Rheinheimera salexigens: one gene and its partner. The main gene of each other region encodes a partner of the protein of the gene in region 2 in a complex. Links are inferred from orthologs where the notes say so. Each region holds a gene or a part of one and is shown on either strand. Other genes may lie near its edges.

Region 1 (3,907 bases), 1.4 Mb from region 2 along the record:
AAGCGGGCGCTGATGGTGATATGAACCGTGTCCAGTTTAGTGCTAAATACGATTTCTAAGTTGCTAGTGGCTTAGTTAATTACGGTTCTAATTAACACTAAAATTCAGACATAAAAAAGCCAGTTGTTATGCAACTGGCTTTTTTGTTTCTACTATTTTAATAAGTTAAAACAAGGCTAATATGTATTAGCCTGTGTTTATTACTCGTCTTTAGTAGAGGCTTTGGTCATTGGTGCAGTCACCGCTTGGCGAGCAAAGGCTGAGCCAGCTTGGCGTTGTGAACTTGCAACAACAGGGCGTTCTACAGCTGGTTTAACCGCGGTGTTAGCCGTTGTTTCTGGCGCTGCAGCTTGCTCTGTGGCTGTAGCTTTAGTCATTGTAGCGACTACCATTTGGGCATAGCGACTTTTCGTTGCTGGCGCACTTTTAACTGAGTCCGCCACAGGTGCAACAGTATCAGTTTTCACGGCGACTTCTTTGGCTTTATCGCTAGCAACTGGTACTTCAGGTTTAGTGGCTTGAGTAGCGACAGGGCTCTCAGTGGTTACTGATGGCGCTTTTGCTTCAACTGCTCGCTCAACTGTACGTTCAACGACATTCTTATCCACTTTGTTATCAATACTGGTATCAACTTTCGTTTCAACAGCACTGGTTGCTTTAGTGGCAACTGCAGTGACTTCCGCAGCTTTAGCTACTGGTTCAGCGTTTGCTTTAACTTCAGGTGCAGTTACTGCAGCCTCAGTATTGGCCACAACTTCTTGCTTTGCAGGTGCTTTACGACGAGTACGTGGTTTTGCTGGTTTTTTAGCATCCACCGTTTCTTCTGCTGCATTATCGTTGTTGTTATCCGTTAACTCAGCAGCATTACCTGTTGTGACGGCTTTGGTTGTAACAGTTTTAACGTCAGTTTTTGCTGTCACTTCAGTCGTCACGTCTGCTGAAACAGTAGTGTCAGCAGTAACATCTGCAGCTGAGTCAGCGTTATTTGCACTAGCGTCGTTTTGCTCTTGTTCTTTTTTACGCTTTTGGCCAGCGGCACGTAAGTGCCGTGGTGAACGACGATTACGACTACGTGGTTCTGTTGAGTCAGCGTTAGCGGTAGCATCTGTTTTCACCGTTGCGGTGTCTGTGGCTTCAGCATCAGTTGTATTGCTATCTGCTTGCTCTGCAACAGGCTGGGCAACTTTGTCATTCACTACTGGCTTAGTCACTACTGGCTCAGTCACTACGGGTTGTTGCTTAGCTTCAACATTCACTTCTGTCGGTGCTAAGTTTTTCTCTACTACAGTTGCGTTAGTTTTCTCAACAACTTTTTCAGCAGCTACTTCAACATTAGGCACGTTAGCGACTGTGTCTGCTTGCGCTGCTACAGGTGTGATCACCGCTGTGGTTTCTGGTTGAGCAAGACGCACAGATTTGCGGGCATTACGACGTTGACGACGCTCTGCTACTTTTTGTGGTGCTGCAGGTGTAGCAACTGTTTCTACTGCAACTTCAGCTTGTTTTGCAACCGGCTTTTCAATCGCAGCTTTAGTTTCTGTTGTATTACGTGGCGCACGCGACTCTTGTTGTTGACGTGGTTGACGCTCAGCACGCTGATCAGTACGTTGATTAGTAGGTGCTTCTTTTTGTACTACCGGTGTAGCGCTATCGTCATTTTCATTACGACGACGCGACTTGTTATTGTTGTTACGGCGGCGATTGTTGTCACGAGAGTTGTCACGCGAGCCATCACGAGAACCGTCTTTAGCAGCATCACGGCCATTTTCACGGCCACCAGAGCGAGTTTTATCAGCTTGCTGGCGGTTTCTAACCGGTTTAATTGCAGTTTTAGTATCTTGCTCTGGCTCATCACCATTAAATAGCTTTTCAAACCAAGCTGATACTTTCTGCCATAAACCAGGTTGCGCTACTACAGCCGGTGTCGCAACTTTAGCTGCCGGCGGTGGGTTGCCATTAGCAATGTTAATCGCTGAAATAGCCGGTTTTTCTTTAATAGTATCTGAAGCAGGTTGATATAAATCAGAGGTTAACTCAGGTGCTTTAACCATGTTGTAGCTTACGTCTTCGATTTCTTCATCAATACGAATACGGATAACTTCATGATTAGGCGTTTCTAAATGCTGATTTGGGATAACAAATACCCGAATACCCTGACGTTCTTCAATCCGGCGTACTGCTCCGCGCTTTTCATTCATTAAATAAGTGGCAACAGCAACAGGTACTTGAGCGTGAATTTGACTGGTATTATCTTTAATCGATTCTTCTTCAATTAAGCGTAAAATGGATAAAGCAGATGATTCTGTACTACGAATAGTGCCACGACCATGGCAGCGAGGGCAGACGTGAGTCGCCGAATCACCCAAAGATGGGCGTAAACGTTGGCGTGACATTTCTAATAAACCAAAGCGCGAAATACGACCAATTTGTACCCGAGCACGGTCTTGTTTTACCGCATCTTTTAAACGGTTTTCAACTTCACGTTGATGGCGCACTGGCGTCATATCAATAAAGTCGATAACGATTAAGCCGCCTAAGTCGCGTAAACGCAATTGACGGGAAATTTCATCAGCCGCTTCTAAGTTAGTATTAAAAGCAGTTTCTTCTATATCACTACCTTTGGTTGCTTTTGATGAGTTAATATCAATAGCCGTTAAGGCTTCAGTACTGTCTATAACGACAGAGCCACCTGAAGGTAAGCGCACTTCACGGCGGAAGGCTGATTCAATTTGAGTTTCAATTTGGAAGTGCATAAATAATGGCACTTCGCCCTGATACAATTTAACGCGATGAGCAAAGTCAGGGCGGAATTGTTGAATATAAATTTTTGCTTCTTCAAAAACTTCAGGATTATCAATTAAAATCTCACCAACATCGCGGCGCAGATAATCACGTATAGCGCGGAACACCACATTACTTTCTTGGTGGATTAAGAATGGGCTAGGGCGTTTTTTAGCTTCTTCAGTAATAGCAGACCAATGTTTTAATAAGGCTTTTAAATCGTAGTCTAATTCTTCAAACGACTTACCAACACCTGCAGTACGGACAATTAAGCCCATGCCATCAGGCATTTCTAACTGGTTTAACGAATCTTTTAATTCTTGGCGCTCATCACCTTCAATGCGACGAGAAATACCACCAGCACGAGGATTGTTAGGCATTAAAACTAAATAAGAACCCGCCAAACTGATAAAAGTAGTTAAAGCCGCGCCTTTTTGGCCACGTTCTTCTTTATCAATTTGAATGATAACTTCTTGACCTTCTTTAACCACTTCTTTGATATTGGGTCTACCGTCGAAGGAGTAATTAGCAGGGAAGTAGTCGCGAGAAATTTCTTTTAGTGGTAAAAAACCATGGCGATCGGCACCATAATCAACAAAAGCGGCTTCTAAGCTAGGCTCTACGCGGGTAATTTTACCTTTGTAAATATTGGCTTTTTTTTGCTCGTGACCTGGGCTTTCAATATCTAAATCATATAGTTTCTGGCCATCGACCAGAGCCACGCGAATTTCTTCTTCCTGCGTAGCGTTTATTAACATTCTTTTCATCGTAGCTGACTCGTATCTATGCAGCCACAACGCAACCCAAAGGGCACCGCGTGTTCAGATGTTTTGCAAACACTAATTTTTGCAGTCTCACGACTGGAATGTCTGTGGAAATCAAATTGTCACTGTAAAAATGAGTTACAGTTATTACTGTTTTCTTTCTATATCTGATACACATCGCCTTACAGCGCTGCGTTATAGCAAATCTTTTATAAGCTCTGGTTAACTGGAACTCATGTTTTGCCGCTTTGATAATAGATTACGCAACATTATCTCAGGCAAATGGCGTTTGGTTTACGCAGGGGTTATAAAAAACGTTGGTTTTCGCAACGATTTCGGTATGATCACATCCCCTAACGGTG
Region 2 (8,143 bases):
TTACCAGTAAAGATCATATCGAATTACTGTATACCGAACTTGGCAAAATTGAGTTAGTTCGTTACGTTTTATAGATCACAGTCGGTTTACTGCTGTTCGTATTCAGGCCATAACACGGTATAATGCTGCCAGTTTTCAACGAACGGGTAAACCTTGTGCATAGCGATAGCATCTGTAATCAGTTAATCATTAGAGATCTAGGCATAGAATGCTATACCAATGTATGGCATGCCATGCAGGATTTTACTGATCAACGTGATGCCGCAACCTTAGACCAACTTTGGCTATTAGAGCATCAACCAATATTCACCCAAGGCCAAGCCGGAAAAGCAGAACATCTGTTGTTTACAGGCGATATCCCGGTAGTCAAAGTCGATAGAGGCGGTCAGGTTACTTATCATGGCCCGGGGCAATTGGTCGTCTATGTATTATTAGATCTAAAGCGACGTAAACTTGGTGTAAGACATCTGGTCACGCTGATAGAGCAAGTATTAGTAAGCCTACTGCAAAGCTATAATATTAATGCTTATGCAAAATCTGATGCTCCTGGCGTTTACGTTGATGAAGCAAAAGTAGCCTCTTTAGGGTTACGCGTCCGCAAAGGTTGCACCTTTCATGGTTTAGCACTAAACGTTAATATGGATTTAACGCCATTTACGCGCATTAATCCTTGCGGTTACGCTGGGATGCAAATGGTACAATGCAAAGATTTAAACGGCCCACAAACCGTTGCAGAAGCTAAACAACGAATAGTGCAGTGTTTCGAGCAACAACTGCAGGTAACTAAGCTGCACCACACAACAGGGTTGAATTGGCAAAATGACTAAAACAGCACGTATGGAACCAGGCGTTAAATTACGTGACGCCGCTAAAATGGCCTTGATCCCAGTCAAGGTATTGCCTACTGAGCCAGAAGAAATGCTGCGCAAACCAGCATGGCTAAAAATTAAATTACCCAAAAGCTCAGAGCGTATAGATCAAATTAAAGGCGCGATGCGCAAGCATGGGTTACATTCAGTGTGTGAAGAAGCCGCCTGCCCTAATTTAACCGAATGCTTTAATCACGGTACTGCCACCTTTATGATTTTAGGCGCTATTTGTACTCGACGTTGCCCATTTTGTGATGTCGCTCATGGTCGTCCATTACCGCCAAGTGCTGAAGAACCGGAAAAATTAGCCTTAACCATTCGTGATATGGCGCTTAAATATGTAGTCATTACTTCAGTAGACCGTGATGACTTACGCGATGGCGGTGCTAAACACTTTGCCGAATGTATCGCTGCTATTCGTAAATATAATCCAGAGATTAAAATTGAAGTTTTAGTACCTGATTTTCGTGGCAGAATGGACGCGGCGCTAGAAATTTTAGTGGATACGCCGCCAGATGTATTTAATCACAATTTAGAAACCGCTCCACGCTTGTATAAATTAGCACGGCCGGGAGCTGACTATAAATGGTCATTACAGTTATTACAGCGTTTTAAAGCCGCCCATCCAGGTATTGCCACTAAATCTGGATTAATGGTCGGTTTAGGTGAAACTACTGAAGAGCTAATCGAAGTTTTAAAAGACTTACGTCAACATGATGTAGATATGTTAACCATTGGCCAATATCTACAACCCAGTAAACACCACTTACCGGTTAAGCGTTATATGCCACCTGCAGAGTTTGACGAAATAAAGCGAATTGCTTATGAGTTAGGCTTTAAACATGTCGCGAGTGGTCCATTTGTGCGCTCTAGCTATCATGCAGATCGCCAAGCCGCGGGTGAAGAAATTATTAGTTACAGTACGCCATAATCTGCTAGTCAGAACAAGATGCTGCGCTTTAGCAATAAAGCGCTATGCTTATAACGATAAAACTAGGTAGCACTATGAAGAAACGCAAGTTTAGTAGAGTCAGCTTCCATGGTATCGCGCATCTTGATATGGCAAGTTACAGTTGCGCCACTGAAGTACTTAATCTGTCTTTAAAAGGAGCTTTAGTTAAAAAGCCAACCGACTGGCCTGTGGCGTTTCCGCATAAAATGCAGTTACGAATTGTCTTAAACGACTACCCTATCGAGCTAACTATGCAAGTTAGCGTTGCCCACCAGACCGATCAAGTCTTAGGTTTACATTGTGAGGCTATTGATATTGATAGTGCCAGCCACTTTCGCCGACTATTACAATTAAATTTAGGCGATGCTGATTTACTTGATCTTGAATTACAACAATTAATTGAGCAACAAGTTAGCTGATATACATAAGCTATAAACTTAAAGCCTGCTGGGCATCCGCATAGCCGCGCTTTGAGGCTTGTTGCATAAACTGTTGCCATAACGGCCAATCTTGCTGTTGCCGTGCAAGGTAAGCAAAGTAATATTGTACTGGCATAATCTGCTCAGGTTGTTGCAACACTTTGCGCGCTAGCTGTAAATACACCGCGGGCATCTTGGCTTCATAAAATTGCATTGGATTGATTGCTGCTACTATTCTATAAGCTTGAATCCCGACTGCATTACAACTCTCAACCGCTGTTAATTCAAGTTCACTCCCCTTTAGCTGCCAATGCTGTAGATAATATTCAACTTGATTATTTAACACAATATTAGGGTGGATTAGCTCGGCATGACAGACTTGCTCTGCGCTGCTAACAGCTAATTTATATTCATCAATAAAACCCAGTAAATGGAAAAATTCATGCTGGAATAAGGCTAAAGACGCATTGTCTGGTAGTTGAATAATACCGTTGTTATAACTGGCTTTACCGCGACCAGCTATTATTACAACTTGGCTAATATCAGCCTTTGCGACCAAAGGTTCTAACGCTTGGTATTGACAAGAAATACGGGTAGCAACTTGTTCGCTGCAGTTTAATTCGGTGCTATTAACATGCTTCAAAGCAGAATAGCATACCGCTAGCTGTGATAACTGCGGGTGCTGTTGCCATTGTTGCTGTAATAGCCGCCACTGCTGGACACCGGCCAATTGAGTGGCTACTGGCTGAATAGTAACTGCACAGCCATTAGGGCTGGTATAGCCAGCTACAGTTAGTACACTGGGGTTTGTAACAACACTTGGTTCAGACCAGAAACCTAATTGCTGCTGCTGAAGTTCGCTTACCGAACTCAGTTTAAGCTGTTTTGTGGCTACAGACTGTGCTAACCAATGCGCTGTGGCTAATTTACCTTCTAAGCGCTGCTGAAGCTGCAGTGCATGGGCTAAAGCCGCGACATCACCTAACCTAGCAGCCTGTTGCAACCACTTTAAAGCGGCCACTAACTCATTACTGGCTAATCGCTTTGCCGCTAATGTATTGGCTGCACTTGCATCAGTCTGAGCTTGTTGCATTAAATGATTGTCATTACTGCTGCTGTTGTCGGTAGGCTGACAGCCTAGCAACAGCAAAAAGACAAAAAAGCCAGTAAACTGGCTTTTTTTAGATAATATCAGCTTGGCTAAGTTAAAACTCGCCATCATATTCAGCTTGTTCAGGATCACCGCGCAGTCGAGATATTTCTACTCTGGCATAGCGATGTTCAACAAATTCAAACACGTTGGTTGCTAACACTTGCTTATAATAGCTTAGTGCTTGCTCATCGCGTTGTTGGCTGTGATGCCACTTTGCAAGATAAAAATACACTTCGCACAAGCGTTCAGCTAGCATCCGCTCTGATACTAAATCTTCAGCAACAGTATTGAGTAACTCTGCTTCTGTGATTTGGCCATTAAAGAACGCCACTAAATTTGTTGACCAATTAGCTGCATCAAGTTGTAAAGCTTGCTGTTGTAACGCTACGCTGGCTTGTTCAATTGAGACTGCTGATTGGGCTAAATATAACCACAACATCCGATAAGCATCATCGGATTTAAGTTGTAAAAAGGTTTCAAAGTCACTGATAGCAAGCTCACTTTTACCGGCATAATATAACGCAATACCACGATTTAAGTAGGCATACTCATGCTCTGGTGCCAGTTCTAATGCAGAATCAAAGGCTTCATAGGCTTGGTTATATTCACCGTTAACAGTATGGTGAATACCAACAAAATTATAAGCATCCGCTAAATCAGGCTTTAAACGCAAAGCGCGTAAAAAATCTAAGCGCGCTAATGAGCGCAAACCGACACTGTCATACATCACACCACGATCATAATACAGCTGAGCTATTTGCTCTTCTGTTAATTCTGCTCGGTGTAATATTTCAGTGAGTCGCGCTATAGCAAGCTCTGTACGGTATGAAACCGCCAGTGGCTCTGGGATTAACCAGCCTTGCGGCTCAGTTTGAGTCTGTGCACAACCGCCAAGCAAAGCGGCCAGCAGCGCCAACGGCGCTAACTGGCTAGTCATGCTATTAAGCTTTATCTTCAGCATTTGCAGTGTCTGCAGCTGGTTTCTCGCTCGCTTCTTTAATACTTAAACGAACACGGCCTTGCTTATCAACTTCTAGCACTTTAACTTTAATTTTTTGGCCAACCGTTAAATGCTCAGATACGTTGTTAACACGCTCATCAGAAATTTGTGAAATATGCACTAAGCCGTCTTTGCCAGGTAATACGTTAACAAAGGCGCCGAAATCAACGATACGAACAACTTCACCTTCGTAGATAGTACCCACTTCAATTTCAGCCGTAATAGCATTGATTTTATCAATAGCAATTTGAGCTGCTTTAGCGGTAGTCGCGGCAATTTTTATGCTGCCATCATCTTCAAGTTCAATTGTACAGCCTGACTCTTCAGTAATTTGACGAATAACAGCGCCGCCTTTACCGATAACTTCACGAATTTTTTCAGGGTTAATCTTCATAGTGTAAATACGCGGTGCATATTCAGACATTTCATCACGGTGACCACTGATAGCTTGGTCCATTACGTTTAGAATATGTAAGCGCGCTGCTTTTGCTTGTTTTAACGCAATTTGCATAATTTCTTGGGTAATACCATCAATCTTAATGTCCATTTGCAGGGCAGTAATACCTTCAGTAGTACCCGCCACTTTAAAGTCCATATCGCCTAAGTGATCTTCATCACCTAAGATATCAGACAGCACAACAAAATCTTCGCCTTCTTTGACTAAGCCCATAGCGATACCCGCTACTGAAGCTTTGATTGGTACACCTGCATCCATTAATGCTAAAGATGCACCACAAACTGACGCCATAGAGCTAGAGCCGTTTGATTCTGTAATTTCAGATACAACGCGGATAGTATATGGGAAATCATTAAATTCAGGCATTACTGCTTGCATACCGCGCTTAGCTAAACGACCGTGACCAATTTCACGACGCTTAGGTGAACCGATCATGCCCGTTTCACCCACGCTGTACGGAGGGAAGTTATAATGCAACATAAAGGTATCAGTTTTAGCACTTAATAAATCGTCAACTGTTTGTGCATCACGTGCAGTACCTAAAGTAGCCGTTACTAACGCTTGCGTTTCACCACGGGTAAATAATGATGAACCATGAGTACGTGGTAACACGCCAGTCATTACACTTAAACCACGAACCATTTCTGGGTCACGGCCATCGATGCGTGGCTCACCTTTAGTAATGCGAGTACGAACAACTTGGCTTTCTAAAGCATGAAAAATATCTGAAAACTCTTGGCCGTTTATGCTGTCGTCTGCTGCTAACTCTGCAGTCAATTTCTCTAATAGCGCGGCTTTAATTTCACCAATACGCTCATAGCGTTTAGCTTTTTCTGTAATAAGGTATGCATCACCAATGTCAGCACTGGCTAACTCAGCAACTTTAGCAATTAATGGCTGGTTTTTAGCAGGTGGCTGCCAATTCCAAGCTGGTTTAGCAGCATCTGCGGCTAATTCTTTGATGCAATTAATGGCAACTTGCATTTGCTCGTGGCCATACACTACCGCGCCTAACATAACATCTTCAGATAATACGTTAGCTTCTGATTCAACCATTAATACTGCACTAGAAGTACCAGCAACAATTAAATCTAGTTTGCTGCTTACTAACTCTTCTTCTGAAGGGTTAATCACATATTGATCATTGATATAACCAACACGGGCTGCGCCGACTGGACCTGCAAATGGTAAGCCTGAAATCGCTAACGCTGCTGAAGCGCCGATTAATGCAACGATATCTGGCTGAATTTCTGGTTGCACTGATACTACAGTTGCAACGATTTGTACTTCATTAAGAAAACCTTCAGGGAATAATGGACGCAATGGGCGGTCAATTAAACGCGCAGTTAAGGTTTCACCTTCAGATGGACGACCTTCACGTTTAAAGAAACCACCTGGAATACGACCAGCAGCATACATTTTTTCTTGATAATTCACCGTAAGCGGGAAGAAATTTTGACCAGGCTTAGGTTCTTTTCTACCAACAACCGTTACAAGTACAGAGGTATCACCCATACTGGCAAGCACTGCAGCATCAGCTTGGCGGGCAATTACGCCGGTTTCTAAAGTAAATGTATGTTGGCCGAATGGGAATGATTTTACGATTGGAGTCACGTTTTGTTTCCTTTGCTTAATCGCCTAATTGCGATGTCTTATTTTTCGTTTATTTCGTTACTAGTATACTCTGTAACCAATATTAAAAGATAGTTCCATTAAAACTAAACTTATTGACACATTATGATAAAAACTAATTTTTACGCATAAAAAAGGGGCTAAAAGCCCCTTTTTTATGCAAACTACTTATTAACGGCGTAAGCCTAAGCGTTTGATTAATGTCGCGTAGCGCTCTTGGTTTTTACCTTTTAAGTAATCCAATAATTTACGACGCTGACTTACCATGCGTAACAAGCCACGACGTGAATGGTGATCGTGTTTATGTTCAGCAAAGTGGCCTTGCAAATGGGTGATAGTTGCAGTTAATAAAGCAACCTGTACTTCAGGTGAACCAGTATCGCCTTCTTTAGTTGCGTAGTCTGCAACAACTTTTGCTTTTTCTGCAGCATTTAATGACATAGATAACTCCAAATGTGAGTGAATTAAAATAACTTGTCGCCGATCACTCATTCAGCAGACAATAATTAACCGCGGCATTTTACCAGTTGCAACAGCTTTTACAATGTTTTTTACTCTATAGCCGTATTCAATAGCCGACGAGAGCTTAACACTCCAGCATTAACTTGGCCAATACCTATAAATTCATGGTTTTGGCTATACAGTTTAATCGCTGCAATATCGGTTAAAGCGGTGGCATAGCTTTGACCATACTGTAATTGCTGCTGCTCAGCAGCCGTAACAGTTAGACTAGGCAATTCTACTATACCCGCATCCATAGGCAGTAGTAAGGCATCAACTACAGAGAAATCTTTACTATCATGACAGGGTAAAGTGTTTTCCTCTATAAATGGCACTGTCTGCGCTTGGCTAATATCGAATGGGCCAACTTGGGTTCGATGTAAAGCTGAGACATGGGCACCACAGCCTAATGCTTCGCCTAAGTCATCAATTAAGGTGCGAATATAAGTACCTTTACTGCAATGGACAATAAAACTAGCTTCTTGCGGCGTAAAATCAATTAATTCAAACCGATAAATCGTGATTGGCCGCGCTTCTCTTGGCACTGTAATGCCTTGTCTGGCGTAACGGTATAAAGGTTGACCTTGATACTTTAACGCCGAAAACATGGTAGGAATTTGCAGAATATCACCGCGAAAGGCTTGCATGGCTTGCTCTAACATCGCTTGATCATGCTGCACAGGCTTGTCACTAATGACTTCACCCTCACTATCACTGGTACTAGTACGAATGCCAAACTTTGCTTTAACCTGATAGGTTTTATCGGTATCTAACAAAAACTGGCTAAACTTAGTCGCCTCGCCAAAACATAGTGGCAACAAACCTGATGCGAGAGGATCTAAAGCGCCAGTATGGCCAGCTTTTTTGGCCTGAAATAACCAACGTACCCGCTGCAAAATACCATTACTGCTGATATCAAGCGGCTTATCTAAGAGCAAAATGCCATTAACCGCACGCGCATTACGACGAGCCATTAGTTTTTCGACTCTTCACTATCTGTATTGGTATCTGTGTCGCTATCATTAGTGGCATAAGTACTGATATCAGTATCTGTAACATCATCTGAGTCGACAGCTTCAACTTCATCTAACTCTTGGCCAGAATCTAAACGGCGACGATCATCATCACGACGAGCATCAGCCACTAACGTAGCCATGCGA

Evidence for each region. The genes of interacting proteins can lie anywhere in the genome.
Region 1: the proteins of pnp (region 2) and rne are in contact, whole or in part, in a cryo-EM structure (PDB 9QH0), measured with the Escherichia coli proteins. The link is inferred for Rheinheimera salexigens from one-to-one orthologs.

Annotation. Positions count from the first base shown.
Region 1 is NZ_MKEK01000001.1:1,804,736-1,808,642, forward strand. It holds rne (ribonuclease E), read right to left. Parts: upstream 3,549-3,907; coding sequence 201-3,548; downstream 1-200. Other genes in the region: BI198_RS08270 (DcaP family trimeric outer membrane transporter), read left to right, coding at 1-59. UniProt on the Escherichia coli protein: Endoribonuclease that plays a central role in RNA processing and decay. Required for the maturation of 5S and 16S rRNAs and the majority of tRNAs. Also involved in the degradation of most mRNAs.
Region 2 is NZ_MKEK01000001.1:3,157,285-3,165,427, forward strand. What follows is about bases 3,900-6,888. They hold pnp (polyribonucleotide nucleotidyltransferase), read right to left. Parts: upstream 6,465-6,888; coding sequence 4,335-6,464; downstream 3,900-4,334. Other genes in these bases: nlpI (lipoprotein NlpI), read right to left, coding at 3,900-4,330; rpsO (30S ribosomal protein S15), read right to left, coding at 6,654-6,888. Also shown: DUF493 family protein YbeD, read left to right, coding at 1-74; lipoyl(octanoyl) transferase LipB, read left to right, coding at 156-827; lipA (lipoyl synthase), read left to right, coding at 820-1,800; BI198_RS14565 (PilZ domain-containing protein), read left to right, coding at 1,875-2,240; BI198_RS14570 (hypothetical protein), read right to left, coding at 2,251-3,459; more of nlpI, read right to left, coding at 3,446-3,899; more of rpsO, read right to left, coding at 6,889-6,923; tRNA pseudouridine(55) synthase TruB, read right to left, coding at 7,034-7,957; 30S ribosome-binding factor RbfA, read right to left, coding at 7,957-8,143. UniProt on the Escherichia coli protein: Involved in mRNA degradation. Catalyzes the phosphorolysis of single-stranded polyribonucleotides processively in the 3'- to 5'-direction. Also involved, along with RNase II, in tRNA processing.